DNA from 3 places in the Pseudomonas sp. RA_35y_Pfl2_P32 genome. Region 1 is predicted to be linked to each of the others. Evidence: riboswitches for the same ligand, from Rfam matches in the RefSeq annotation. Region 1 holds a riboswitch; each other region holds the start of a gene.
The links. Region 1 has a riboswitch for cobalamin ahead of cobO (cob(I)yrinic acid a,c-diamide adenosyltransferase). Riboswitches for the same ligand answer to the same signal wherever they lie in the genome.

Region 1 (9,910 bases):
CACATGGCATCCAGGGTATTGCTCAGGCGATACAGCACCACCCCGGGCGCACCGGCCACGGCGAACCAGAACAACGCGGCAAACACCGCATCGCTGCCATTTTCCAGGACCGACTCGGTGGCCGCGCGAGCCACTTCGTTGGCGTCCAGCTCACTGGTCTGGCGGCTGACCAGGTAACTGACGCGGGTGCGTGCTTCGTCCAGGTCATTGCTGCGCAGCGCCTGGGCCACCGGCTCGACGTGCTCCCCGAGGCTGCGCAAGCCCAAGGCGCAATACAGGGCGAGGATCTCGACGATCCAGCCGAGGTAGGGCAGCCAGGACAACGCCGTGGCCACCAGGGTCAGCGGCACCACGGCCAGCACCCACGCGGTCACCCCATGACTGCGCCAGCCACGGCCGGCTGAATTGAAACGCTGCTCGATGCGCCCGGCAAAACGACCGAACGCCACCAGCGGATGCCAGCGCTTGGGTTCGCCCAGCAGCGCATCCAGCGCAACGGCAGCGACACTCAACAACGCCACGCTCATTGACTCACTCCCCAGACATTTTCGTACAGCAGTTCATGCAGCGGACGCACGTGCGCCCAGCCTTCGAGGGCCAGCATTGGCGCCGGATAAAACGCCTTGACCGGGCCCAGGCAGAGAATCGCCACGGGTTTGGCGCCGGCTGGCAATTGCAACAGATCAGCCAGCGCCCGGGGCTCGAACAGCGAGACCCAGCCCATGCCCAGGCCTTCGGCGCGTGACGCCAGCCAGAGGTTCTGGATCGCGCAGGACAACGAAGCCATGTCCATTTCCGGCAAGGTGCGGCGGCCGAAAATATGCCGCTCGCGATCGTCCATCAATGCGGCGACCAGCACTTCGGCGCAATCGTTGATGCCTTCGACCTTGAGTTTCATGAACTCATCGCTGCGCTCGCCGAGGGCTTCGGCGGTGCGAATGCGTTCTTCCTCCACCAACGCCTGGAGCTGCCCGCGCAAAGTGCGGTCGCTGATGCGAATGAAGCGCCATGGCTGCATCAGGCCGACACTGGGCGCCTGATGCGCAGCTTCCAGCAAACGGCGCAGCAGCTCAGGCTCCACCGTGCCACCGCTGAAATGGCGCATGTCGCGGCGCTCGGCGATGGCGCGGTAGACCGCTGCGCGCTCGGTTTCGGTAAAGGCGTTGTCGGTCATGAGCCGTTCGCGAGCAAGCTCGCTCTCACAGGGTCTGGCGCAAACAACGCGGCTACAGCGCTGGGATTGGACGGAAAATAAAAGTGCACATAAGAAGCCGTCAGTCGCCCCTCACGATAAACCACCTCCGCGCCCCGCCCACCGTTCGGGCTCAGGCCGCGGGCAATCGGGGTCAGTTCGGTGCTGGTCAGGGAATGGTGGTAGGTGTGCCCACGCAACGCGCCTTCCGGCAGCTCGACCGCTTGCAGCGCCAGCGCCGCCAGGCGTTTTTGCATCACTGCAGCGCCTGCCAGCAACCCCACCAGTTCGGCACGGTTGCCATCAACGTCGGTCAGGGAGTCCAGCAGATACAGCATGCCGCCACACTCGGCGAGCAGCGGCTTGCCGGCGGCATGATGGGCACGGATGGCGTCGAGCATCGCGGTGTTGCGCGCCAAGGCCACGTGGTGCAATTCCGGGTAGCCCCCCGGCAGGTACAGGCTATCGGCCTCAGGCAACTGGCGGTCGCGGATCGGTGAGAAGAAATGCAACTGCGCGCCCATCGCGCGCAGCAAGTCCAGGCTCGCGCCATAGGTGAACGCAAAGGCTTCATCCCGGGCCACGGCAATGCGCACACCGGCCAGCAGGGGCTCGGCGGGGTTCACGTCGGGCGCGGCAAATTCCACCGCAGGCGGCAAGGCCACCTGGCAACTGCTGGCCAGGGCCTCGGCGGCGGCATCGAGGCGCAGGTCCAGGTCGTTCAGCTCACTGGCTTGCACCAGGCCCAGGTGCCGGCTCGGCAATTCGATCCCGGTTTCCCGGGACAACGCGCCATACCAACGCAAGCCTTCGGTGAGACTGCCTTCGAGCAACTGAGCATGGCGCAGGGTGCCCACCCGGTTGGCCAGCACACCGGCAAATGGCAGGTCCGGCTGATAACGCGCCAGGCCCAATGCCAGTGCACCAAAGGTCTGGGCCATGGCGGTGCCGTCGATTACCCCCAGCACCGGCACGCCGAAGTGGCGCGCCAGGTCGGCGCTGGACGGGGTGCCGTCGAACAGGCCCATGACCCCTTCGATCAGGATCAGGTCAGCCTCGGCGGCGGCTTCCCACAACAGGCGGCGACTTTCCTGCTCGCCGACCATCCACATGTCCAGTTGATACACCGGCTGGCCACTGGCGCGTTCGAGAATCATCGGGTCGAGAAAATCCGGGCCACACTTGAACACCCGGACCTTGCGCCCCTGATTGCGGTGCAAACGGGCCAGGGCAGCGGTGACGGTGGTCTTGCCCTGGCCGGAGGCTGGTGCGGCGATCAGGACCGCCGGGCAAAAACGACTGCCAGTCATGAAAGGAGGCTCACAGCTCGACGCCTTTTTGCGCCTTGATCCCGGCCTGGAACGCATGCTTGATCACGCCCATTTCGGTGACGGTGTCCGCCAGTTCGATCATTTGTTCTTTGGCGCCGCGGCCGGTGACTACCACGTGTTGCATCGGCGGGCGGGCTTGCAAGTCGCTGAGCACTTGATCGAGATCAAGGTAGCCATGCTTGAGGGCGATGTTCAGCTCATCGAGCACCACCAGGCCGATGGCCGGGTCGCGCAGCAACTCGCGGGACACCTGCCAGGCGGCCTCGGCAGCGGCGATATCGCGCTGGCGGTCCTGGGTTTCCCAGGTGAAGCCCTCGCCCATCACATGAAACCGCACTTGCTGCGGGAAGCGCCGGAAGAACAGCTCCTCACCCGTGCTGTTGCGGCCCTTGATGAACTGCACCACACCGCACTGCATGCCATGGCCCATGGCGCGGGCGAGCATGCCGAACGCCGAACTGCTCTTGCCTTTGCCGTTGCCGGTCAGCACCAGCAGCAGGCCACATTCGTTGGGCGAGTTGGCAATACGTTCATCGATCACGGCTTTTTTGCGCTGCATGCGCGCCAGGTGGCGTTCGTCACGATCAGGGGAATCAGTCATGGGGGAGCTCTCCGTTGAGGCTGGATAACGGCGGGCAGGCATAGAAATAGACGGCAAGAAGCCTGGCATCGCCCACCGTGATGCCGCTGGATGGATCAGGCCGGTCTCCGGGCTCATGAGTGGCGCGCTGGCCGGACGACGCGCCTTCCCATATCGGACACCGATACAGTGGCTCAAAGCGTCGTTTTCACTCATTTACCGTTGCGGGGGCAGCGCCGGGATCGTCACTCGTCCTGTCATGGCACGCGTGCTCACCGGCTTCCCTGTTTCACTCGATCGACCCTGAGGTCACCGAGCACCTGAAACAAGTCGCGAAGGTTAGTGGGTTGGGGGTGGAGCGTCAATTAAAGCCGCACCTGATGGATTGAACCTAAGACCCTGCTGGCTCCTCTATGCATTAACTGGTGCATTCAAAGGGAGAGCCGCATGTCCAAGTCCCGCCTCGTCGCTGTCATCGCCCTGGCCGCCGGCCTGGCTGCCTGCACAGAAACCTCGACCCTCAGGGTCGAGGACGGCACCGGGCCTTCGCCCAAGTTGCCTGAACCCAACAAAACCCTGATTCCCACCGTCAACATCGCCCCTGCCGTCGGCTGGGCCCATGGCGCCAAACCGACCGCCGCGCCCGGCACCCAGGTGGCTGCTTTTGCCGAAGGCCTGGAGCATCCACGCTGGCTCTACGTACTGCCCAACGGCGATGTGTTGGTCGCCGAAACCAATGCACCGCCCAAACCCGACGATGCCAAAGGCATCCGTGGCTGGGTCATGGGCAAGGTCATGGCCCGCGCTGGCGCCACGGTGCCAAGCGCCAACCGCATCACCCTGCTACGCGACAGCAACCACGATGGCGTGGCCGAAACCCGCACCCGCTTTATCGAAAACCTCAACTCACCGTTCGGCATGACCCTGGTGGGCAACGACTTGTACGTCGCCGACACCGATCGTTTGCTGCGCTTTAACTATGTCGAGGGGCAAACCTCGATCACCAGCAAACCGATGAAAGTCATCGACCTGCCCGGTGGCACGCTGAATCACCACTGGACCAAAAACGTCGTCGCCAGCCAGGACGGCAGCAAGCTGTATGTCACAGTGGGCTCCAACAGCAATGTCGGGGAAAACGGCCTGGAGCAGGAGCAGGGCCGCGCCGCCATCTGGGAGGTGGATCGCGCCACCGGCCGTCAGCGGATTTTCGCCTCGGGCCTGCGCAACCCCAATGGCCTGGCCTGGGAGCCAAGCTCGGGCAAACTGTGGACGGCGGTCAACGAACGGGACGAGATCGGCAGCGACCTGGTGCCGGACTACATCACCTCGGTCAAGGACGGCGGCGTTTATGGCTGGCCCTTCAGTTACTACGGCCAGCACGTCGATGTCCGCGTCAGCCCGCAAGACCCGGACTTGGTGGCCAAGGCCATTTCCCCGGACTACGCGGTGGGTCCACACACCGCCTCCCTGGGCCTGACCTTCGCCGAAGGCAGCACGTTGCCTGCGCCGTTCACCGAAGGCGCGTTTATCGGCCAGCATGGCTCGTGGAACCGCAAACCGCACAGCGGCTATAAGGTGATCTTCGTGCCCTTCAGTGCCGGCAAACCGAGCGGGCAGCCGGTGGATGTGCTGAGCGGCTTCCTCAATCAGGACGAAGAGGCCATGGGCCGGCCGGTGGGGGTGGTGATCGATCGACAGGGGAGCTTGCTGGTGGCCGACGACGTGGGCAACAAAGTGTGGCGGGTGTCCGCGCGCCAGTAACTTCAGCGCCTAGCGTTTGCGGCACAGCGTCAGGCCATCCCCCAGGGGCAATAACGACAGGTCGACCCGCGGATCATCCTTCAAGGCCAGGTTGAGTGCCTGGATGGCGCGGGTGTCGGCGCTCTCGGGCTGGAGCTCCAGGACTCGGCCACTCCACAGGGTGTTGTCGAAGACCGCCAGCCCGCCACTGCGCAACAGGCGCAGGGCACTTTCCAGGTAGGCCGGATAGTTGGCCTTGTCGGCATCGATGAATATCAAGTCGAAACGACCACCCTGACCGTGCTGCTCTAGTTGCGCCAGGGTCTGCAACGCCGGTGCCAGGCGCAGCTCGATGCGCTCGCTGAGGCCGGCTTCCTGCCAGTAGCGGCGCGCCGTGGCGTTGTAGTCACCGAGGATGTCGCAGCAGATCAGTTGACCGTCGTCCGGCAAGGCCGCCGCCATGCACAGGGCGCTGTAACCGGTGAAGGTTCCCACTTCTATAATTCGGCGCGCGCCCGTGAGCTTGACCAGCAACGCCAGGAACTGGCCTTGCTCCGGCGCCACCTGCCAACGCGCCAGGGGCAGCGCCTGGGTTTCGTCACGCAGACGACGTTGCAGCGGCGTTTCGCGCAGCGAGACGTCGAGCAGGTACTGATACAGGGCATCGTCGAGATTGAGCGTACGCGCGGTCATCACCACCTCTGCCAACCCATTGTGAGCTAGGGATTGCGCGCCAAATGCTCGGGTTGCAGTACGCGCTTGGCGCTCAGGTAGGCTTTTTGCCAATAGGCTTTGGACAAGCTGTCGAGCTTGACCGTACCACCGGTGGCCGGGGCATGCACGAAGCGCCCTTCGCCGACGTAGATACCGGCGTGACTGACCCGTGAACCGCCGTTGGTGGCGAAGAAAATCACATCCCCGGTCTGCAGGGCTTCTTTGCCGACGCTCGGGGCCTGCATGCCGATCATTTCGCCGGTGGTGCGCGGCAGGGAAATACCGGCTGCGTCCCGGTAGACATAGCCAATCAAGCCACTGCAATCAAATCCCGAATCCGGTGTATTACCGCCCCAGCGATAAGGGGTTCCCACCAGGCCCAGGGCGCGGAACAGCACGTCTTCAACAGCCGGGGAAAAATTCTGGGTAGGCGCGAAAATCGGCGCGCGGACCACTTTGGCCGGCGGTGGCGTGCGACTGGCACAGGCGCTGAGCAGCGCGACACAGAACACGAGTGCAAGGCGGGCCGACATCGTCATTACCGAACATCCTGATCTGGCTACGGCTGTCTCTGCCGGGAGGCTGAAAACAAAACCGCGTAAGCAGGGCTTACGCGGTTAGTTGATCAACAATAGATCAGGATTCTAGCGGCTACGCGCCAAACTTCAAGTAAGACTTTAAGTTTGCACTACAAAAAGGAGGGGTATTGCCGAGGAAGGGATTTTTCCGCTGGCTGGCGCTCGCCTGGAGCGCCCTTGCCAGCCTGCCCGCTTACTTGCGGGCAGTGACCGTGGTCGGAGCCATGGCGAGGGCGCGCTTGGCTTCGATGAAGGTCTTGCTCCAGTAGCTGTCGCCCAGGCTATCGACCCGGACACCGCCGCTGCGGCTGCTGCTGGAGTGGATGAACTGGTTGTCACCCAGGTAGATCCCGGCGTGGCTGACACGCCCGCGACGACCGTTGGTGGCGAAGAACAGCAGGTCGCCCGGTTCCAGCTTGCTGCGCGAAACCAGCGGAGCATCAACGTTGATCATTTCGCGGGTGGAGCGCGGCAGGTTCATGCCCGCTTCCTCACGGAACAGATAGCCGATGAAGCCGCTGCAATCGAAACCGGCTTCAGAGGTACCGCCAAAACGGTAACGAGTACCGATCAGGGACATGCCACGTTCGAGGATGCTGTCGGCCAGAACCGGCATCTGGTAAGGCTTGCGGCCCGCAAATGCGGCCAGCTCTTTTTCGGTTGCCAGTTCTTCCTGGGAAACAGCGGAAGACTGTGCGGTAACAGAGTGCTTGACCTGTTGCTGGGGCTCTTGCTGGGACACTGGGGAGTGTGCAGCGCAACCAAACAACAGGGTGACGAGTGCGAGAGGCACGAGGGGTGCGAAGCGCTTTAGCATGGGCACGACCGTGGCTGAATTGTGTAAAGAAGCCGAGACTATGCCTTCTATCATCCTCATTTGCAAATTCAATCGATTTAAATGTGACTTTGCGGTTTCGCCCTGTCATCTAAGCGCTTAAGTCCATTTTAAATCTGCACGCATCTCGAACGCCGTTCGTCTGCGGGTTTTCTGGCGCCTGAAATTTGCCGAAACGCGCTGCAGGCCGCGGTTTTACCAGCCCAGGGTTTCTTTGAGGAAGGGAATGGTCAGCTTGCGCTGAGCCTGCAGGGACGCCTGGTCGAGGCGCTCAAGCAGCTCGAACAGGGCACTCATGCTGCGGGTACCGCGAGTCAGGATAAAATGCCCGACTTCGTCGGTCAGGTGCAGACCACGGCGCGAGGCACGCAGTTGCAGGGCGCGCAACTTGTCCTCATCGGACAGCGGCCGCATCTGGAAAATCAACGCCAGGGTCAAACGGGATTTGAGGTCAGCCAGCTTGACCGGCAATTCCCGCGGCGAAGTCGACGCCGCGATCAGCAAACGCCGGCCACTGTCACGCAGGCGATTGAACAGGTGGAACAGCGCCTCTTCCCAGTCCGCCCGGCCGGCGACCGCCTGCAGGTCATCCAGGCACACCAGTTCGTACTGTTCGAGGTTGTCGAGGATTTCAATACCCCGGTCCAGCAACTCGGCCAACGGCAGGTACACCGCCGGCTCGCCCAACTGCTCGAAGCGCAGGCACGCCGCCTGCAGCAAGTGCGTACGCCCTACGCCGTCCTTGCCCCACAGATAGATCAGGCTTTCGGTCCAGCCGGCGTCGGCTTCGCACAGGCGTTCGACATAGCCGAGTGCAGCGGCGTTGGCGCCAGGGTAGTAATTGATAAAGGTGGCGTCATCACGCAGACGCACACCTAGGGGCAGCTGAATCGGTTTCATGCTGACTGAACAGTTCCAAAGGAACCGTTAGTGGCCTCTGTGTAAAGTTTGCAAAGTTTATACCCGTGAAGCCAGCCGCACAATGCAACAGACCATAAGCAAAATCAAAGGTTTGCGTTAACTTGCCAGTATCGGGCCAGACGCGCTCACGCCTCGGGCCCCTGGACCCCGCTGTACATTCCCGAATCCTTGTACAAATCTTGCACGTGACGCACCAGCACCATGATCACCGCCGCCACCGGCAACGCCAGCAGGATCCCGGTAAAGCCGAACAGCTCGCCGCCGGCCAGGATCGCAAAGATCACCGCCACCGGATGCAGGCCAATCCGATCCCCCACCAGTAACGGCGTCAGCACCATGCCTTCCAGGGCCTGGCCAACCATGAACACCGCGACAATCCCGATCATCGGGTACAGGTCGCCCCCAAACTGGAACAGTCCGGCAATCAACGCCGCGCCAATCCCGATCACAAAGCCCATGTAGGGCACGATGGCCGCCAGGCCGGCAATCAGGCCGATCAACAACCCCAGCTCCAGGCCGATCAGCATCAGGCCCGCCGCATAGATCACCCCCAGCGCCAGCATCACCAACAACTGCCCGCGCACGAAGGCGCCCAGCACCTCATGGCATTCGCCGGCCAGCGACACCAGCCGCGCCTCACGATCACGAGGCAACAGGCTGCGGATCTTGGCCATCATCACGTCCCAATCGCGCAGCAGGTAGAAGCTCACCACCGGGATCAACACCAGGTTGGCCAGCAACCCGATCAACGCCAGGCTCGACGCCGTAGCCTGGCTCAGCACCACCCCGACGATATCGGTGGTCTGCCCCATGTGCTCACTGATGGCGGCCTTGACCTTGTCAAACTTCCAGAAGCCGTCCGCCAGTCCCAACTTGGCCTGCGCCCATGGCATCGCAGTGTGCTGCAGCCAGTCGAGCATCTGCGGGGCCAGTTCGTACAGGCGCAACAACTGCTTGGCCAGCATCGGCACCAGCACCAGCAACAAGGCCATGACGATCAAGGTGAATACGGTAAATACCGCCACCACCCCCCAGGTCCGCGACAGCCCGTACTTTTCCAGGCGATCGACCATCGGGTCGAACAGGTACGCCAAGCCCAGCGCCACCAGAAACGGCGTGAGGATCGGGTGTAACAGATAAATGAACAGACACAGCAGGACGACCCCACCCAGCCAAACCCAACGCCGCGAATCGGCCATGTACCACTCCTGCTTCTATATAGGAAAAGAAAAACTACCAGCGAAAACTCAATTGCGCTTTGGGTGCCACTGCCGCAGGTGCACCCTCGGCGCCTGGCGGCGGTGGCACAGTGGCCACTACGGTCACTTCCTGCAACTTGGCCAGGCTCAACTGGGCACGCAGTTGCTCGCTACTGCCATTGACCCGATAGACGATCCGGTCGCCCACCACCCGCTGCAAACGGGCACCAAAGGGCTCCAGCAAACGCCCCAGCGCGGCATAACGCTCAAGGTTCATGCCCTGCACCTCCAACAACTGCTCGCCGGACGCCCCCGATTTAGAGACAAAGCGCGGCGCCAGGCGCTCACTCACTGCCAGCAATACCGCGTCGGCGACCGCCGCACTGTCCACCCCCTGCACGCTGCCCTGCTCACGCTGGTCTCCCAGCCAAAGATGCCACTTGGCCTGCCAGGTACCGCCGTCCTCACGCGCATGCACCGCCAGCAGGCCATCGGCGCCATAACGCTCGGAGGCACTGCGCAACGGGGTGGAATCGTTACCTTCCAGGTTGGGCGCGGTGGCGACCAGTTGCTCACTCAAGTCGGCCAGCGGCAGGCGCAAGGGTAACCCACGATGCTGGGCCGCACGGCGCAAGGGCTCGGCACTGGACTGGCCGTCGCCCACCAGGCTCGAGCCTTCGCTGGAGTCGTTGAGCCACCAACCGAGGATCGACGGCCGATTGGCGCCCCACAAGGCCAACCCGGCCTGGCGCAGTGCGCGATCGGTACTCGCCGGATCGAACTCGACCTGCAGGCTTTCCGGCGGCCCGGCATCGTAGCC
Region 2 (9,910 bases), on a different contig from region 1:
GGCAGCGAACGGGTCGGGCGCGGGTTGGGATGGTCGGCATCGGTCAGGGTTTTCCAGGCCTCGGCGTCAAACGGCGGCTCCTGCAACTGGACCAGCTTGAAGCGCCCCAGCAGCGGGGTCGGTGACCAGTAGTAGAACAGCACCGGTTTGCCCCGGCGAATCGACGAGGTGATTTCCGCATCCAGTGCGGCCCCCGAACCGCTGCGAAAATTCACGTAGCTGTCACTCAGGCCATAGGCCTTGAGCTTCTGCTGATTGACCACTTCCGAGGTCCAGCCAATCGGACTGTTGAGGAAGCGCCCCTTGCCGGGGGTTTCCGGGTCGCTGAAGACATCCTTGTAGCGCGGCAGGTCGCTGACGCTGCGCAGGTCTGGCGCGAGGGGCTTGATGCCTTTGGCCGGGTCGCCCTTGATCACGTACTCGGGCACCCACCAGCCTTCGGTAGCCCCCTTGACGGTATCCCCCAGGCTCACCACCTTGCCTTCAGCTTCCGCCTTGACCCAGACCGGACTGCGACCGGCCCACTCCTCGCCGATGACCTGGATGTCATTGTTGGCCAGGGCGGTTTCCAGGGTGATGGTGGTACCCGGCAAGGTGTCAGTGGGCAGGCCGTACCCCTTTTCGACAATGATCCGCAAAATGTCGGTGATCAGGCTGCCGCTTTCCCAGTTCAGGTCGGCAAAGTGGATCGGCGCCTGGGCGGCCGTGGCGGCCGTCGGCGACGTCAGCAGGCCAATGGCGGTCAACGTGCTGGCCAGCAGCAGTCGAAATCCTTTCATGCCTCGCACCTCGTTCTGTTCACAGCGATGACAGGACGGCCTGGCGCAGGAAAAACGCCAGCCTCTGCTTACTCAGTCAATTGACTGTAGTAGAGGTTCCAGTGATCGCGGGACGAGGTTTATCGGGTGGGCGGTTCCTGCAGCTGCTGCAACTCTCGGCGCACCATGCTGGCGTACTCTGCCGGGCGCAACAGGTAAAGCTGTGATGCCACCCAGTTCAGCCAGGCGCCTTGCATGACCGCCTTCTGGGCGAACAACTGCAATGCGTGATCGCGGGCGCTTGCCAGGTGCTGCTGATGAAAATCAGCCCGGGACAGGCTCATTACTCACTGGCCTTGAACGACACCAACTCACCCTTGCGGAATTTCGCCGCCTTGGCGGTCACGGCCTTCAGGGTCTTGGTCAGGCCTTCCTGCAGTTGCTGGTGCGCAGCAAACACGGTGACCACACTGTGACCTTCCTTGAACACGATGGCGTGGCCGTCGGCCGTGGTGACGAACGCGTAATCACCCAGGCCATAGACCGTCAGTTTGATTTCGCGAAACTTGATTTCCAACTTGCCGCCTTCGCGGCTGGGTAATACCGCGGCGCGAAAATGATCGCCGACCTTGAGTTCAAGGCGTTGTTTGTCATCCACCACCAGGGCCGATTCGGTATCGATCTCGGCGACGTAGATACCTTCCGGGTTTTGCTCGGTGATGTAGACAAAACGGGATTGAAACTGTTTAACCAGCTTTGCGCGCAAATCACCCAGCACAAACAAAGCGTGCATATCGAGATTACTTACTGCCAACGAAATATCTCCACATCAGAAATGACACTGCCGGCAGAAAACAGGCAGCAAAAAAACGGCCGTACCGAAGATGTCGCAACAATGACCCAGGCTGTCATCGTGAAGCCGGTAGAACACCGCTTCATCGCAAGGCAAGAGCAGGCTACTGGATAACCACTCGTGCCGTCGTCTCTGGCAGTCGTCAGATGTTGAGGGAAATGTTCCCTCTAACAATCAGAGATTACTGGACTATCAACTTCAGGGAAAAAACGCTTAAAAAAAAGCATTTTTTCTGACATATAGCCTGAAGAAAATTGCTTTAGATGAGCACCTACCTCCAGTCAGTGGAGGGGATTCTAGAGCAGCCAAGCGCTTCTAGACTACTGAAAGTGACGTGCGACCGTCGGCAAACCATAGAAAAGGAATTCCTATGTACCCACAACACCTTCCCAGCCCAACCCCCAACAGCCTCAACTATTCACCACAAACCGCACACGGCGGGACTTACCAGGCAATGATCGGCCATCTACCCGCGCCACCTCAACTGCGTTATCAAGTAGTACTCGCGGGGAATGGCTTCTTTCATATCACAGAAACCGCGACAGGTCGTGTAAGAGGTTTCCGTATGAGCCACAACGCAGCCTGTGCCCTCGCCCGTACTCTCGAAGTCAGCCACTAAGTCATCGCCCTGAAAACCGGCGCAGGCGTTTCGTCACACCCATGACATAACTGCGCCGCCTCCCTGCAACAACTGCCATACTGCCCGACCATCGAGACCCAGCCTCTTCGGCGGACTGCGTTGCAATCAATAGAATAATTTCCAAGGGAAGGCGCACGTGACCGAATTTGATATCGGCGAGTTTTTCATCCGGGGCGAAGCCAGAGAAATCGACGGCGAATTCCAGGCAGTGATTGTGATGCGTGCCAAACCACCGCTGACCACCGTCACCTATCACCAGGTCGAAAAAGACCGTTGGTTCAAGACCTGCGAAGTGGCAGCTGTCGCGGCCAGGGAGTCGGCCAAGGCCCTCAAGCTCGCCGTGGATCAAGGCGCCCTGAAGGGCTGATCAGGCTTTCGCCGCAGCGGCCCGAGCCACCTCGGGTGGCCGGACACTCAATTGCGCCAGCCAGGCATCCTTGCACGCCTGGGCCTCGGCGCGACTGCCGAAGGCCGTCCCGAACTGTTCGCCATTGAGCAGGACCACCCAGCACACCGCTTGCCCCAACGCCCGCAGTCCGGCAGGCACCCCAGTGCCAATCATCACGGCGACATCGACTTTACATTGCATGCACCCACCTCGGGATATTCATTAGCTTCCTAACAATAAGCCTATGGTAATGAATAGCCCGGGAGAGAAATAGCGATGAGCCTGCACTATTTAGTTGCATAACCGGTAACAATCCCGCCGGTAGCGGAAGGTTTTCCCGGGCGCATAACGCAAAAATCGCAACCTGCACCGACGTCCGCTCGGACGCTGTTGCAGGCTGCGATTTTTCTGCGTCGACCCGCTAAGGGTGACCCGCGCGAATCAGGCTTGACGCTGGTGCTTGTCGATCTGCTCGTGGCGTTCTTGAGCTTCGATGCAGTACTTGGTGGTCGGGCTGATCAGCAAGCGCTTGAGGCCGATAGGCTCGCCGCTGTCGTCGCACCAGCCAAACGTGTCGTCGCCAATGCGCTCCAGGGCACGTTCCAGTTGCGGCAGCATGCGCTGGTCACGATCAATGGCGTTCACCAGCCAGGTGCGCTCTTCTTCGACCGAGGCCGCGTCAGCCGGATCAGCCGGGGTGTCCAGGCTTTCAATGGCGATGCGGTTCTGCTCGATACGCTCGTGGGTTTCCACCTTCATGTTTTGCAGCAGCTCAGTGAAATAAGCCTGTTGCTCGGCATTCATGTAGTCATCCGCCGGCATGGCCAGCAACTTATCCTTTGTCATTGATTTCTCTATAAAAAATACGTGCATTAAGGCGAATCAGGATGCGTTCCGGTCAACCTGCCAGGTTTCGCAAAGGCGCCATACATTCCACGCGCCACCCGGCACTCAATTTACGAGGGGGCGGCAGTCTAAGGCCGAGGGGCGGCCTCAGCAACTGAAAAGACAGGGAATTTGTCTGACAAAGCCCTTAAATTGCTCTGCGGCAAGCTTTGGGCGTTCATCGGAGTGCGTTTATAGCAAGAAATTCAATCCAACGGCTGTATATAGAAGACAAACGGCCATGGACACTCGACAGAAGTGTTCAAGGCCCGCCGTTTAGCGCTAGATTCAGGCCGCTGCCCCCCCCTTTCCAAGGAGCTGTACATGAAGCTGATCGGAATGCTCGATTCACCTTATGTAAGACGTGTCGCCATCAGCCTCAAGACCCTGGACATCCCGTTCGAGCACGCCTCGATTTCGGTATTCCGCGGTTTCGAGGCGTTCCAGGCCATCAACCCGGTGGTCAAGGCGCCCACGCTGGTGCTGGACGACGGCGAAGTGCTGATGGATTCGACCCTGATCATCGACTACCTGCAAGCCCTGAGCCCCCCGGGTAACAGCCTGATGCCGGTGTCCCTGGACCAGCGCCTGCGCTCCCTGCGGCTGATCGGCCTGGCATTGGCCGCGTGCGAGAAGTCGGTGCAGATCTATTACGAACGCAACCTGCGCCCCGCCGAGAAGCAACATGCGCCCTGGCTGGAGCGGGTCAGCGGGCAATTGCACGCAGCGTACTCGGCACTGGAGCAGGAACTGGCCAGGCAACCGCTGCCCATGGATGGCACCTTGCAACAGGACGGCATCACCCTCGCCGTGGCCTGGAGCTTCACCCTGCTGGTGGTGCCTGACCAGGTCGATGCCGCGCAGTTTCCACGGATCAGCGCCTTTGCCGCTTATGCCGAACAACAGCCAGCGTTTGTCGAGACCCCCATGACCTGAGGCCCTGCCTGATCTGGGCGCATGACGTGCCCGCGATGGCGTCCTTGAGATCGCCATCGCGCGCACGCCTGGCGCCTGCCGCTGACCTGGCTATTTGACGAACGGTCATCCGAGTGTTCAGATACCGCCCAGTTTCAGGTGCCTCATGCCGCCGTGCATGAGGTGAAACGGGAAACCGGTGCGCCCTTTTCAGGGTTAGTCCGGTGCTGCCCCCGCAACGGTAAGCGAGTGACGCGTTCGACAGACCACTGGGCCCACGGGCCTGGGAAGGTGAACGCCTCTAGCCTCGCAAGCCCGGAGACCGGCCTGGAATTTCTGTTTGGCAAACCTGCGGTGGGCGGGCATGGGCCAGTATTGGCGCGTGTCCGGTACTTTCTCCTGCGTGCTTCTGCGAAGATTTTTTTCGAGAAGACCAACAATGACTCAGATTCCAACTCCTTCCAGCCAGGACCGGCGTCCTGTGCGACTGTATGCCTGTGGCGCCCTGCTCTGCCTGATCAGCCCACCCGCAGTGGCCGATACCCCGGCCATGACCCTCGACCAGCAACTCGTCAGCGCACCCTCGGTGGAATCCACCACCGTCGCCGAAATGGCGCGCTTTGGCAGCAAGGTCGAGATCATCGACCGCGCCCAGATCGAACGCGCCGGCCCCGATGCCGACATCACCCGTGTGCTGCAGATGTCGGTGCCCGGCCTCTACGTCGCGCCGAAAAACGGCCCCTTCGACTACGCCAACTATTCGCTGCTGGGTGGGCGCAACGACGACACGCTGATCCTGCTCGATGGCGTGCGCCTGAACAACCGCCTGTACGGCGGGCTCTACCTCGACACCCTGCCAGCCAATGCCATCGAACGCATCGAAGTGCTCAAGGGCGGACAAAGCCTGCTGTTCGGCACCCAGGCCGTGGCCGGGGTGATCAACATCGTCACCCGCAGCGCCCAGACCCGCGAGACCTCCGGTGAAGTCAACATGGGCCTGGACAGTTTCATGGGCCGCAGTGGCGATGCGCGGGCCGAGCAGATTGTCAGCAACGGCTTTGGCGACCTTGGCTTGCTGGCCTACGTCAGCCACAACGTCTCCGACGGCTACCAGCCATTTCGCAGCAGTGACATGCGCAGCACCGCCACCGACCGCAAGCGCGGCTACGAAGTCAGCACCTTCGGCGCCAAGGCCACCCAGGCCTTCGGCGACGATTCGCGCCTGGAACTGTTCTACCAGTACAGCGACGCCAACCTGGACTTCGCCCGCCCCACCGACAACCGCCACACCACCAACGACCGCGTGCAACAGATCGCCACGGCCACCTTCGAACAGCAGGTCAATCAAGCCCTGAGCTACTTCGTCAAAAGCCACGTCAACGACTGGGACACCCGCTACACCCGGGTCTACAACCTCGATGGCGGCGGCACCCGGGTGCTCAATCACAACGACTATTGGGGCTTCACCGACTGGGGCCTGCAAGCCGAGGGCAAGGCCGAGCTGTCCGGTGGCCACGTGCTGGTGTTCGGCAGCGACAACCAATGGTTCAAGGGCCAGGACGATGTCATGGTCATCGACAACCAGCAGGCCGAAGCCCACGCGCTCTATACCCAACTGCGCCCGGTGATCGCCGCGCTGCCCGACTGGCACCCCAGCATCGGCGTACGCCAGGAGCACCTGAGCGGCGGTGAAAGCGCCACGGTCGGCATGCTGACCTCGCGCTACGACCTGACAGAGCACTGGGCGTTGCGGGGCCAGTTCGGCAGCGCCTACAAGCTGCCCAATGCCGAACAGTTGTACGTCAACGAACCCGGCGAGGAGATGGGCAACCCCAACCTCAAGGCCGAGAAAAGCCGCAACGCCGAACTGGGCCTGGATTACCGGGGCACTCTGCTGGACCGCGAATTCAGCGCCAGCATCACCGGCTTTCGCCGGGAAATCGACGACCTGATCGCCCTCGACGGCGACCAGTGGGTCAACGGTAACGGCGAGATCCTGGTGCGCGGTATCGAAGTCGACGGTCAATGGCAACTCAATGAACGCTGGCGCCTGCAAGGCGACGTGACCCGCAACCTGGTGGAGGGCCGCAACGGCGTGACCATCAGCAACATCCCCAGCTTCTTCGCCCGCTCGCGCCTGGGCTATGAGTCGGACAACCGCCGGTGGGGTGCCGGGGGCGCGCTGCGCTACATCCGCTCGGTGGTCAGTGCCAAGGACGTGGACTACGGCCACTACTCGGTGGTCGATGCCGACGCCCATCGCTACCTGGACAACGCCCGCCGCCACCGCCTGAGCCTGCTGGTGGAAAACCTGTTCGACCGCGACTACGCCACCAGCATGACCACCGGCAGCCCGTCCGTGGAGAACCTCGGCCGGCCGTTCACCACCGAGGTGCGTTACACCTACCGTTTCTGAGGGAGTGCCTGCCATGGAATATGACGTCAACGGCGTACCGAGCGACCCGGCCTGGTCGACTGTCCCGCCGCACGCCCGCCAGGTGTTCCTGTGCACCGGCCCGCGGTGTGTGGCCCGGGGTTCCCTGGCCTTATGGAAAACCCTGCGCCGGGAGTTGCTCAAGCACGACCGGATCGAAACACCCGGGGGCGTCCTGCTGACCCGCACCGCCTGCCAGTTCCCCTGCAACCTGGGGCCGGTCCTGACTGTTTATCCGGATGCTTGCTGGTACCGGGTGCGCGATGAGCAGGAGGTCAAGCAACTGGTGGACGGGCACCTGGTGGCGGGTGCGGTGGTCGCGCACTTGCTGATCGGCGCGCGTGCGGGAGGTCCGCCCGATGCTTAGGCGATTGCTGCTCAGTGCGTCGCTCTGTGCCCCGCTACCTGCACTGGCGCAGGCCTACGACAACTGCGCAACAACCCGGGTGATCTAGCAGGCACCGCAACGCATCATCGCGCTCAACCAGCACAGCGCCGACACCTTGCTGGCCCTGGGTGTCGGTCCGGCGCTGATCGGCGTGGCCTATATCGATGACGACGAGGGGGCAATCAAACAAGGTGCCTACCGCGGCATACCGCTCATCTCCAAGCGTTATCCCTCGGCCGAAGTGCTGTACACCCAGCGCGCCGACCTGGTGGTGGGTGGTTTTGCCTCGGCTTTTGCGCAACACCTGGGCTCACGGCCGATGCTGGCCCGCCAGGGCATTGCCAGTTACCTGTTGGAGTCCGCCTGCGACCAGCGCTCCCCGGACTTTTTCGCGCACATCCGCGCCGACCTGCGAACCCTCGGTGCGCTGCTGCAACGCCCGGAGCAGGCGCAACAACTGAGCGCCGCCCTCGACGCCGACCTGGCCCGGGCCGCAGCGGTGCACAGCGGTGCCAAACCGTTGTCGGTGTTTTACCTGGACAGCGAGGCGGACGGCCTGGACAGCGTCGGCAAACACGCCTTCGTCACGGCCCTGCTCAGCGCCGCCGGGGCACGCAATACCTTCGCCGAGGTCGACCTGGGCCGCCTGAGCGTGAGCCGCGAGACCCTGCTCGCCAGTGACCCCGACGTGCTGTTGCTGGCCGACGCCATCTGGTCCCCGGCCAGCCGCAAACGTCATCTGCTGCGCCACGACCCGGTGCTCTCGCAACTGCGGGCGGTGAAGGAAAACCGGATGCTCGACGTGCCATTCGCCCACCTGGTGCCAACGTTCGCCAGCGGGCGCGTGGCGCTGGAGTTGGCGCAGCGTTTAAAGGAAATGGGAGTTGAGGGCAGTAGACCGTAGCGGCTACACGATCCCCATCGCCACGCGCTGGACCAGTCCATCGGCGTGGCAGATGACTCGGTTGCGGCCGGTGGTCTTGGCGGCGTACAGCGCCAGGTCGGCGTCGCTGAGCCATTGCGTGGCGTCGCTGTGCATCGGGTTGAATGCCGCCAGGCCAATGCTCAGGCTGACTTTCAGGGCCGGGTTCTGTTCGTAGCCCAGGCCCGAGAACCGATCGCGCAGGGCGTCCATCGCCTGGACCGCATGGGCCAGCGGCACGTCGGGAAGAATCACGCAGAACTCGTCCCCGCCATAACGCCCCGCGACATCCGTGGCACGCAGGTTCTGCTTGAGGATCTTGCTCAACTGGCGCAGCACAATGTCCCCGGCGACATGCCCGTAGGTGTCGTTGATTGCCTTGAAATGATCGATGTCGATCAAGGCAATCGCCCCACCGGCCTGCTGGCGCTGGCAGCGCTGGAACTCGATTTCCAACGCATCTTTCCACGCCCCGTGGTTCAACAACCCGGTCAGGCTGTCGGTGCGACTGAGGGCCAGCAGTTCACGTTTGCTTTTGCCCAGGGCGTGGGTCTGGCGAAAGCAGATCCAACCCAGTGCCAGCGGGTAGAAGGTCAGCAACGGCAAGCAGGCGTACATCTGCAAGGAACTGGTCGGCGGGATAAAGGCCGGCCAGAACAACAACAGCCCGAGCCCCAGACCCAGCAGTTGGGCCACAAGACCGGCGAGCAGGAAACGCAAGCCGCCAATGGCCACGTTGTTCATGGCCATCATCGACAGCGTGGCGACGCTGGGTAGCGGGTTGAACTGGATGGCCGCCACCCAGAAACCGCCCATGAACGAGTCGATCAGCAGGTTGCGGTGTTCCGCGCGATAGGGCAGCGCCGAGCGGCGCGTCCACTGGTACGCCAGGTGCGGCCATACCAGGCCGTTGAACAGCATCAATGCCACCAGCCACACCGGCGGCTTGAGGGGCAGCAGCGCCGCACCTATGCACAACAGACCCAGTACCAGGCCGAGGGAGCGCGAGGTGTACAGCCTCCTGGCCATTGAAAGTCCCTTTCCTGCAACAGGTTGCATAGGGGGCCAAAGCTCCTCTTGGTACGGCAAATGGGAACCCTGCGACGGCTAGTCCCGCAGACGGCAACACATCGGAGTCTATCAGGGCAACGGCAAATAGCCATCACCGTCCAGCAGCCAGAAAAAGCCGACCTGGCGTACCCGGCGCCGAAAGATTGACTATAAATGAGGGGGACTCATCGCACCGCCGGCGCTCGTGGGCGGCGCAACGATAAACGAGGAGGAGCATGCACACCTATCAGGTACTGATCATCGGCAGCGGGTTTGGCGGCCAGTGTGCGGCGGTCAACCTGCTCAAGGCTGGCATCGACGATTTCCGCCTGCTGGAACGACGTGATTTTTTTGGCGGCACCTGGTGTCAGAACACCTACCCCGGCGCCGCCGTCGATGTGCCCTCCCCGCTCTACTCGCTGTCGTTCGCCTCCTGGCCCTGGACGCAGATGTTCGCCGAACAGGCCGAACTGCATCGCTACACCCAACACGTGGTCGAGCACTACCAACTGCGCGACAAGGTCGAGTTGCAGGCCGATGTCGAGCGGGTCGAATGGGACGACGACGCCCGGCAATGGCAGGTCTTCACCCGGGGCAAAGGCACCTTCCGGGCGCAATTCCTGATCAACGCCTCCGGGCCGCTGAGCCAACCGGTGATCCCGGCGTTCGACGGCCTG
Region 3 (9,910 bases), on a different contig from region 1:
TACCTTCGCTACGGTATCCATCCGGGGGCATCGACCTCCGGTTTGCTGTGCTGCACCTCCTGGCGATGGTTCGACTGTGTCGAACGGCGCTGTGCGCCAATCCCCGGATGCATACCTTCGCTCAGCCTGCCGATGGGGCGGGTGGATCAAGATCAAAAGCGGCAGACGAGCTAACGCTCGGCCTGTTGAGTGGTAAGGGCGGGCGAGGCGGTCTACCGGCCGACCTGCTTTTCCTGGCTGGAGTATTTCTGTGGGATGTCATTGTGGGCGCGAGCCTGCTCGCGATGGCGGTGGGGCAGGCGCCATCGATGTTGAATGGAGTGGCTCCATCGCGAGCTGGCTCCCACGGGTGCCATTGCTTGCGCTGATCCCACTATCCCGGCACCAGGTCCGGGCGGATGTACTCCGGCGACAATACGTTCAACCAGAACAGGATCATGCTGATCATGATGGTCACCACCACCAGCAGACCAATGCCCCAGACCGCCGCCGCGTACAGCAAGCCGCGGTCCTGGTTCAGGCGCATGAACTTGGGCAGCCCGATAAACAGCAGGTAGCTGGTGTAGGCACCGGCGAGCATCAGCGCGCTAATGGCCAGCCAGCGATTGGGGTAGAGCGCGCTGATCCCGGACAGAAAAAATGGGGTCGCCACGTAGGCGGCAAAGCCGATGCACTGGTTGAGGTTGGGCCGGGCTTCGAAGGCGCGGGACATCCAGCGGATAAACCCGCCCATCAACGCCGTGCCCAACACCATCGCCCCGTACATCAGCAGGCACAGTTGCAGGGCACTGTTGAAACTCAGGCGCACGGTCTCATCTTCGGCCAGGCTCCAGCCGACCCAGGTGGTGCCGATGAACAGGCACAGAGTCGGCAACAGCGCCAACAGCAACAGGTGGGCCAGGTAGTGCCTGGGGTGTTGCTCTTCTTCGCTGCGGATTTCGGTCCAGGCAAAGTCCGGATGGGTAAAGAGTCTGACGATATGGGGTTTCATGACTGCCTCCAGTCGGCATCAGCCGAAAACGGCCTCTTATAGGTATGGATGCAAGGCAGCAGTCAGGGTTTCAAGTTTTTAGCCTTGTCGCGCTCGTAACCGACCAACAGCGGCTGGGTGCTCAAGCCGTGGAGCAAAATGCTCAAGGCCACCACCGACAGGGTGAAGTGGGTAGACACGACCGCCACCTGCGGATCGAGCCCGTGGTTGAGGGCGTAGAACAGGTAAAACAGGCTGCCGATCCCGCGAATACCGAACCAGCCCACCAGCAGGCGCTGACGCATGTCGAGCAAGTGACCCCAGGGCATCAGCAGCACGCCCAAGGGACGAATCACGACAAATAGCGCCAGGGCCACGGGCAGGGCGCGCCAGTCCCAGTGCGTGAGCAGTACGACGCCCAGCAGCGTCACCAGAAACACCTCCATGGCGCGCTCAACGATGCTGCCGAACGACAACATATCGCCCATCATGATGCCGGCTGCGACCTGACCGTCCGCCAACGCTTGCCGATCACCGTGGATCGCGTGTTAGACACGCAGGCCGTTCTTTTCATCATCCCCAGCATTTCGCTGCTGCCGCCCGTCAGGCTGCCCGCGGCGACATGGGCCACAGCACCCCATGAGCGAGTCAGGAGGCGCGCAACCGCAGGATCTGCGTGCCGTCAAAGGGGTCGGTGAGGTAGTGCGCGTGGACCCCGAAGGTGTGCAGCAGGCGCTCAGGGGTCAAGACTTCAAGCGGTTTGCCCAGGGCGACCAGGCGCCCCCGTTCGAGCACCGCCAAACGATCACAGCCCAGGGCCTGGTTGAGGTCGTGCAGGGCAATCACCGTGGTCACGGGCAAGGCGTGAACGACGTTCAGAATCGCCAGTTGGTGCTGGATATCCAGGTGATTGGTCGGTTCGTCCAGCAACAGGATCTGCGGGCGTTGCGCCAGGGAGCGGGCAATATGCACGCGCTGGCGCTCGCCGCCGGAAAGGCTGCGCCAGGTACGGCTGCTCAGATGAGCCGCATCGACGTCACGCAGCGCTTGCTCGACGATCGCCGTGTCCGCCGCCGACCAGGGGCTCAAGGCCGACAGCCAGGGCGTCCGGCCCAAGGCCACCGCATCGTACACGCTGATTGCATCCAGGGTGTCCGCCTGCTGCTCGACCACCGCCAGGGTTTGCGCGATGGTGCGTCGCGACAGGGTCTTGAGGCCTTGGCCGTTGAGGTGGATGGCGCCCTGGCTTGGGGCACGCACGCCGGCCAGCAGCTTGAGCAGGGTCGACTTGCCGGAACCGTTGGGCCCCACCAGGCCCAGGGTCTCGCCGCGATGAATGGCCAGGTGGATGTCGTGCAGCAACTGCGCATCGCGAATGGCGAAGCCCAGACCGGAACAACTCAGCACACAGGGCTGAGTAACAGACACAGCCGCCGTCATCGGGCATTCCTCCGACTCACCAGGATCAATGCGAACACGGGTGCCCCGACCAGCGCCGTGACCACACCGACCGGAATCACCTGGCCCTTGATCAACGTGCGGGACAGCACATCGGCAGCAATCAGAAACACCGCTCCCCCCAATGCACTGGCCGGCAGCAGTCGGGCATGCCCCGTCCCGAGCAACAGCCTGGCGGCGTGGGGAATGACCAGGCCCACGAAGCCGATGGAGCCGACAATCGAGACCATCACCGCCGTCACCAACGCGGCGCAGCTGATCAACAACAACTGCACGGGACGCACCGCAATGCCCAGGGAGGCCGCTGAGTCGGCGCCAAAGGTGAAGGCATCCAGCGCGCGGCGGTGCCACAGGCACACCGCCAGACCGGCCAGCGCCACCGGGACGGCCAACCCCACGGAGGGCCAGCGCACGCCACTGAGATTGCCCAGCAACCAGAACATGATGCCGCGCGCCTGTTCGGAGCTGGCTGACTTGGTGATCAAAAACGCCGTGAGGGCATTGAACAGTTGTGAGCCGGCGATCCCGGCCAGGATGATCTGCCCGGTCGTGTCCGGTGCACCGCTGGCACGGCCGAGCAACACCACCACGGCAAAGGCCAGCACCGCGCCGGCAAACGCCCCGGCCGACATCGAGATCGCCCCGGCGCCCAAGCCCAGCAACGCCACCAGCACCGCGCCCGTCGACGCTCCCGCGGAAATCCCCAGCAGGTAGGGATCGGCCAATGGGTTGCGCAACAGCGATTGCAGGATCACCCCGCAGGTCGCCAGGCCCGCACCACACGCCGCGGCGACCAGTGCGCGGGGCAGGCGGTAACTCCAGACGATGCCCTGGTCGATGGGGTCCAGGGCATAACCGGCGGCCCACAGTTTGTTGGCCAGCACCTGAAACACCACTGTGGGTTCGATGGTGGTTTCGCCGATCGCCACGCCGGCAATCAGCGCGATCAGTAGGGTCGCCAGTGCCACGGAAGTGCGCAGTAACATCGCCGTCATTGCGCCAGATCGTAGCGGTTGAGGGCGTTAGCCAGGGTTTTCAGGCCGTCGAACATCCGCACGCTGGCCTGCATGGCCATGGCGTCGAGGATAATGATGCGGTTGTGTTTGACCGCGTCCATGTTGCGGGTCACCGGGTCGCTGCGCAGGAATTCCAGCTTCTTTTGATAGTCGTCAGCCGGAAAACGCCGGCGATCCATACGGGCGATGACCAGGAAGGTCGGGTTGGCCTTGGCGATGGTTTCCCAGCCGACGCTTGGCCACTCTTCGTCGGACTCCACCACGTTGCGCACGCCCAGGGTGCTGAGCATGAAGTCGGGAATGCCCTTGTGCCCGGCCACATAGGGGTCGATATCCAGACTGGCACTGGAAAACCAGACCAGCGCGCTGGTGTGTTTCAGGTCCTGGTGCTGCACCGTGGCCACGGACGTGGCCAGGCTGGCCTGGAGTTGCGCGTTGAGCTGCTGCGCGCGCTCCTGGACATCAAAGATCTCTGCCAGTTGGGTGATGCTCTTATAGATGCTGTCGATCTGGAACGGCGCCAGGCGCGTCCCGTCGGCCCCCACCAGGTTGTCCTTGGACTCGCAGTCCGAGGGCATCAGGTAGGTCGCCATCTTCAGCTCATCAAACTGCTCGCGGGTAGCCACCACCCCTTGCGGGCCAACCACCCACTCCAGTTCGACGGCGACCAGTTCCGGGCGCTTGCCGATCACTGACTCGAAACTCGGTTCGTTGTCGGCCAGGCGTTCGATCCCGGCGTTTTGCGCCTGGTACTGGGGCAACACATCGTTGAACCACAGGGAAGTGCCCACCAGTTTGTCACCCAGCCCCAGGGCGAAGAGCATTTCGGTGCCGGCCTGGCCAATCGTCACGGCCCGAGCCGGGGCGTGGGCGAAGGTCTGTGTGCTGCCACAGTTGTGCAGCGTCAGCGGGTACTGGGTGGGTGCAGCCTGGGCCAGTGAACACAGACCCAGGCCCGTGGCGAGGGCGACAACGCGGGGCAGCAGCATGATGCAATCTCCATTCGAACCGTACACGGAGCAAGGGTGTCGGGCCTGGAAACACATCAACGAGCGCTGCCGAGAAACCGGGCAGGGGTCGATCACCAAAGTGACGCACGCGCAAGGATGCCCCTCCCGGACACCCCGCCGGTTAGTGATTGTTGCGGCGCCGGCAGGTCTCCTGACTGATGCGTCACAGCGTGCTCCAGCCTTCCCGGGGATCCCAGTGGCAGTTCAGGAGCAGGCTCAGCACCTACAGTTGCGGGGGCAGTTCCGTTTGATGCGCGGCGCGCATCACGGATTCCCTATTATTTCCATGTGGAAACCGGCGGCGGCATGGTAGTCGATCATGGGGTTGGAGGCGAACCTATGTTCTCAAGCCAGCCCTTAACCCGTTCCTACAGTGATGCCCTGACCACCAATGGACAATCAACGGGCTGGGCGCCCGACGCCTCGAGGGTCTCGATCAGGTGCCGGGCAGCCTTGCGGCCGATCTCGTAGTACGGCAGTTGCACTGTGGTCAGCGGCGGGATGAACAACTGCGCGATACCGATCATGTTGTCGTAGCCGAGCACCGCGACATCGCCGGGAATTTTCAGGCCACGCCCCAACAACAGCTGATAGGCACAAAAGGCGATACGGTCGTTGCCACAGATCAGAATGTCGAACTGGGGGCGACCCTCAATAATGTGCCGATCGAGGATGGCTGCCGTTTCACCGTAGGCGTCATGATCGGAAAGGTCGTATTGCAGGAGCGCCTCAGGTGGCAGTCCGAATGCCTGGCAGGCACGCAGCATGCCTTTTTGTCGGAGGTCCCAGGCCAGACTCTGTTTTGGCAGATTGATACACAGCGGCCGCTTATAGCCGCGACTCAACGCGTGGTGGACGGCCCGGTACTGGCCCATTTCGTCGTCGGGCACATAGCTGACCAGTTGACTGTCATCAGCCAGGCAATTGGCGAGGACCAGGGGTTTGCTCTTCAATCGCTCGGGAATGCACACCTGGCGCAAGCCCATGGCACTGAAGATCAACCCGTCGGGACGGTGCGATAGCATCAGGTCGATGTTCTGGTCAGTGGGCGGATTGCTCAGCAGGTTGAGAATAAAGACGTTCCAGCCGGCTTGCTGCGCGGTCTGTTCGATGGAAAGCAGCAGTTCGACGGCGAACGGTGTGGTCGCGGTGTCCAGTGCGAACACACCGATGGTTCGGCTCTGGAGGTTGTCACCGCGAATTCTGCGCGCCGACAGGCTCGGTACGAATTGCAGTTCGTCAATGGCGCGGCGCACCCGCAGAAGGGTTTCGGGGCTCAATTTCTCCGGATTATTGAGCGCTCGAGAAACCGTCATCAGGGACACGCCGGCCAGCTGTGCAACGTCTTTCACTGAAGTCATGCGAGGCGAAACCGGTCAGGTTGACGCTGGATCATGACACATGGCCCGCGCTTCTCGCGACTCGAATGACGCTGCTCACAGCCATCCCGAGGCGAGCGACCACGCCCGGGGAATCGAAACACGCCCGCCATTACCGCTTGCCAGAAGCTTCACGCCCAGGCTACCGGGCTGCGGGTAGAGGCGACTGCTGAGGCTGAAGCGCCCGTTTTCGTCGAACACCTCAATGGACGAGCGATCAAGGAACACACGCAGTGCCAGTAACCCTTGCGCCGGATCTATCGACACGCTGCGCTCGCCGCTGACTTGCGCACCTGAGCGACTGCGGTCAAGTACCAGCCGCTGCAACGCCGCATCGTAGTAGAGCAAGGTTTGTTCCTGGTCATCCTCGCTGCAGCGCAAGGCGACTCCCAGATGGCCGTCGGTGCAGCCGAGTAAATCCAGGTGCACATGGATTTCGAGCATATCGCCGTTCACGCCCGCTACCCACTGGGTTCCCGCCGCCTCCCACCAGGGTGTGCTTGGCAACAGCGTCTGGCGCAGCGCGGTGAGCTCTCGTGCCGGATACACGCAAAGGCGATCGGCGCTCAGTTCAAGTTCGCGCGGCAATCCGAGCATGCCGCACCAGTGATGGGCCTGGCTCGGCATCGGGCTTTCCCACATGTCGAGCCAGGCCCACACAAGGCGCCGACCATCGGCGGCCACGAGCGTTTGCGCTGCATAGAAGTCGTGGCCGTTATCCAGCTCGATAAAAGGGCCGCCAGTGAAGTTCCATTCGTTGTCGAGTTGACCCACCCGGTAACCCGTCTGGTACTTGTTGAGCCGCTCGTAACCTTGGGGCGACATGCCTTGTGGGGAGTACAGCAGCACATCGCGTCCGTTGAGTCGGAACAGATCCGGGCACTCCCACATATAGCCATCGCCCTCCCTGCCGCCAGACACATAGTTGAGGAACTCCCACGTGTGCAAATCCGTGGAGCGGTACAGCGGGAGCAGCGGCATATCGCCCAGGCGTGCGCCGACAATGAGGTACCAGTAGCCATCCTCTTTCCAGACCTTGGGGTCACGAAAGTGCATGATCGCGTCTTGCGGTGCGGTCTCGATGACGACGCCTTGCTTGGTGAACGTGATGCCGTCGACGCTGGTGGCCAGGCACTGGACTTGACGGATAAAGCGTTCGTCACCCACTTCCCCCAGCCAGGTGTGTCCGGTGTAGATCAGCGCCAGGGTATCCCCGTACACCAAAGCGCTACCGGAAAAACACCCATCGCGATCGAAGTCATCGCCGGGTGCCAGCGCAATCGGCAGGTGCTGCCAATGAACCAGATCGGCACTCTTGGCATGGCCCCAGTACATCGGGCCCCATTTCGCTTCGAAAGGGTAATGTTGATAGAACACGTGATATTCGCCACGAAAGTACACGACCCCGTTAGGGTCGTTCATCCAGCCTGCCGGCGGGGCGATATGATAACCAGGTCGATAGTCGTGGATGACACGAGACAGGCCGTTGCTCAGTGCACGCTGCGCAAGGTCAAGCTGATCAGGCATTGGATCGCTCATGTTGTTTGAAGAAAAGGTCATAGGGCGCGAGCTCGGACTGGGTGCACAGAGATGTCATTGGGCTGGTTTTCACGGGCTTGCGGTTGGCGCTCCAAGGCCGTGCCGTCATCGTCGAACAGGTGCAGGTTGTCGATCTCCAGTTGCAGTTCGACCCGATCGCCCGCGCGCCATCCGGCGCTGACCTCACAACGACAGATCAGTGGCTCGTCCTGACCTGTTTCCAGGTGCACATAGGTTTCGCTGCCCAGGTACTCGACCGCGGTCACGACGATGCCAACGGCGCCTTGCGCCGCTTTGAGCGAGATGTGCTCCGGGCGAATGCCCAGGCTCAGCGCCGCGCCTGCTGCCAGGTTCGCGCTGTCGAAGGGCAGGGAGGTCATCCCCAGAACAGGGGTGTCGACCAGGCTGATGGTGCCCGGGGTATGCAGGCGCGCCGCCAGGAAGTTCATTCTGGGTGAGCCAAGGAAACCGGCGACAAAGCGGCTCGCTGGGCGCTCATAGAGTTCGCGCGGTGAGCCGATTTGTTCTACGCGGCCGCCATTGAGCACAACAATTTTGTCGGCCAGGGTCATCGCCTCCACTTGATCGTGGGTGACGTAGATCATGGTCGAGCCGAGTCGATCATGCAGGCGGGCGATTTCGTTGCGCATCTGCACCCGCAAGGAGGCATCCAGGTTGGAGAGCGGCTCATCGAACAACAGAATGTCCGGTTCACGGGCCATGGCTCTGCCCATTGCGACGCGCTGACGCTGCCCGCCAGACAGTTCTTTTGGCTTGCGTTGCAGCAGTTTGTCCAATTGAAGGATCTGCGCTGTTTTCAGCACGCGCTCGCGCAGGCTGCTCTTTTCAGTCTTGGCCAGCTTGAGGCCAAAGCTGATGTTGTCGTAGACGCTCATGTGCGGGTACAGCGCATACGACTGAAACACCATGCCGACGCCTCGCTCGCGAGGCTCCAGGTCGTTGACCCGTCGCCCGTCGATCAGCATGTCACCGCCGCAGATTGACTCAAGTCCGGCAATCAGCCGCAGCAGGGTCGACTTTCCGCAGCCCGACGGCCCCACGAATACCACGAATTCACCCGCGGCGATCTCCAGGCTGACGTCGCGCAGAATCCGCATGCCGCCCAATTGTTTGTTCACGTTGTCCAGTTTCAGCTTGATCACGATGCTGTTCCTTGTAGTTGTTGGGCATCAACCCTTTAGCGCGCCGGCAGTGAGGCCGGAAACGATTCGGCGCTGGAAGATCAGCACCAGAATCACCAGTGGCACGGTGACCAGCACCGATGCGGCCATCAACAGCCCCCACGGCAATTCATGGGAGCTGCCACCGGAAATCAGGGCGATGGCGACCGGCACCGTGCGTTGGGTGTCGGTGAGGGTGAACGTCAGGGCAAACAGGAACTCGTTCCAGGCTGCGATGAAGGCCAACAAGCCAGTGGTGACCAGTGCGGGCCAGAGCAACGGCAACAGCACCCGGGTGAGGGTGACCCAGGGCGACGCGCCATCCATGATTGCCGCTTCTTCCAGTTCATGGGGCAGTTGGCCCATGAACGTGGTCAGCACCCAGACGGTGAAGGGCAGGGTGAAAATCGTGTAGCTCAGGATCAGCGCCCAAGAGGTGTTGTACAGGCCCAGGGCACGGATCACTTCGAACAGCCCCGACAGTACCGCGACCTGGGGAAACATCGACACGCCAAGCACCATCATCAGGACCGTGCCACGCCCACGGAATTTCACCCGTCCCAAGGCATAGGCGGCGGTGACACTGAGGAACAGCGCCAGCGACACCACGCAAAGCGCGACCACCAGCGAATTACCGATAGCCTGCAGGAATGAAGCTTGGTGCAGTACCGCTGCGTAGTTGGAGAAGTCGGGGTTTTCGATCCAGTAGCTCACCTCGAACAAGGCACTGGAGGGTTTTAGCGACGTCACGATGGCGTAATAGAAAGGGAAGACTGCATACAGCAGCAAAACCCCGATCAGACTCCAGAAGCCGAAGCGCAACAGCGCCTTTTTGAGTAGGCGCAGGCTCATGACCGAACCTCCATTTGACGGCGTCCGAGGTAGAGATAAAGCATGGCGATTACCGCCACGACCAGAAACAGCAGCGTCGAGGCCGCGCTGCCATAACCAACATCCTGGAACTCCACCAGGTGTTGGCGGGCATAGATCGACATGCTCATGGTGCTCGAAGAGTTCGAAGTCAGCACATAGATGACGTCGAATACCCGCAGGGAATCGAGGATGCGGAAGATCGCCGCCACCAACAATGCGGGCATCAGCAGTGGCAGCGTGACGTGCCAGAACACTTTCAGCGGATGAATGCCATCGACCCTGGCGGCTTCGTAGCAATCGCTCGGCAACATCTGCAACGCCGCCAGCATCAGTAGCGTGACAAAGGGTACGGTCTTCCAGACATCGACGATGATGACCGCCCACATCGACAGATCTGCATCCGCCGTCCAGGCCAGGGGGGCATCAATCAGGCCGACGCTCAGCATCATGTGATTGATGATGCCGAACTGGTCGTTGAGCATCC

Region 2: another riboswitch for cobalamin. It lies ahead of AACY45_RS05290 (TonB-dependent receptor plug domain-containing protein); the one in region 1 lies ahead of cobO (cob(I)yrinic acid a,c-diamide adenosyltransferase).
Region 3: another riboswitch for cobalamin. It lies ahead of AACY45_RS19845 (ABC transporter substrate-binding protein); the one in region 1 lies ahead of cobO (cob(I)yrinic acid a,c-diamide adenosyltransferase).

What each region holds. Positions count from the first base shown of each region.
Region 1 is NZ_CAXAQF010000001.1:145,484-155,393, reverse strand. It holds gene cbiB (adenosylcobinamide-phosphate synthase CbiB) at 1-527, opposite strand, end outside; gene bluB (5,6-dimethylbenzimidazole synthase) at 524-1,174, opposite strand; gene AACY45_RS00745 (cobyrinate a,c-diamide synthase) at 1,171-2,502, opposite strand; gene cobO (cob(I)yrinic acid a,c-diamide adenosyltransferase) at 2,513-3,124, opposite strand; cobalamin riboswitch at 3,206-3,442, opposite strand; gene AACY45_RS00735 (PQQ-dependent sugar dehydrogenase) at 3,551-4,864, shown strand; gene AACY45_RS00730 (O-methyltransferase) at 4,874-5,536, opposite strand; gene AACY45_RS00725 (C40 family peptidase) at 5,563-6,096, opposite strand; gene AACY45_RS00720 (C40 family peptidase) at 6,329-6,952, opposite strand; gene hda (DnaA regulatory inactivator Hda) at 7,166-7,870, opposite strand; gene AACY45_RS00710 (AI-2E family transporter) at 8,017-9,090, opposite strand; gene AACY45_RS00705 (DUF2066 domain-containing protein) at 9,125-9,910, opposite strand, start outside.
Region 2 is NZ_CAXAQF010000004.1:59,119-69,028, forward strand. It holds gene AACY45_RS05250 (ABC transporter substrate-binding protein) at 1-779, opposite strand, end outside; gene AACY45_RS05255 (hypothetical protein) at 899-1,102, opposite strand; gene AACY45_RS05260 (hypothetical protein) at 1,102-1,551, opposite strand; gene AACY45_RS05265 (hypothetical protein) at 1,546-1,725, shown strand; gene AACY45_RS05270 (hypothetical protein) at 2,388-2,618, shown strand; gene AACY45_RS05275 (hypothetical protein) at 2,619-2,840, opposite strand; gene AACY45_RS05280 (TraR/DksA family transcriptional regulator) at 3,081-3,485, opposite strand; gene AACY45_RS05285 (glutathione S-transferase) at 3,849-4,460, shown strand; cobalamin riboswitch at 4,580-4,784, shown strand; gene AACY45_RS05290 (TonB-dependent receptor plug domain-containing protein) at 4,990-6,855, shown strand; gene AACY45_RS05295 ((2Fe-2S) ferredoxin domain-containing protein) at 6,869-7,240, shown strand; partial or broken gene AACY45_RS05300 (ABC transporter substrate-binding protein) at 7,233-8,165, shown strand; gene AACY45_RS05305 (diguanylate cyclase) at 8,169-9,242, opposite strand; gene AACY45_RS05310 (flavin-containing monooxygenase) at 9,470-9,910, shown strand, end outside.
Region 3 is NZ_CAXAQF010000019.1:120,815-130,724, forward strand. It holds gene AACY45_RS19825 (Yip1 family protein) at 374-991, opposite strand; partial or broken gene AACY45_RS19830 (cation:proton antiporter domain-containing protein) at 1,054-1,518, opposite strand; gene AACY45_RS19835 (ABC transporter ATP-binding protein) at 1,619-2,410, opposite strand; gene AACY45_RS19840 (FecCD family ABC transporter permease) at 2,407-3,423, opposite strand; gene AACY45_RS19845 (ABC transporter substrate-binding protein) at 3,420-4,433, opposite strand; cobalamin riboswitch at 4,579-4,769, opposite strand; gene AACY45_RS19850 (LacI family DNA-binding transcriptional regulator) at 4,823-5,815, opposite strand; gene AACY45_RS19855 (glycoside hydrolase family 32 protein) at 5,891-7,393, opposite strand; gene AACY45_RS19860 (ABC transporter ATP-binding protein) at 7,390-8,535, opposite strand; gene AACY45_RS19865 (carbohydrate ABC transporter permease) at 8,563-9,405, opposite strand; gene AACY45_RS19870 (carbohydrate ABC transporter permease) at 9,402-9,910, opposite strand, start outside.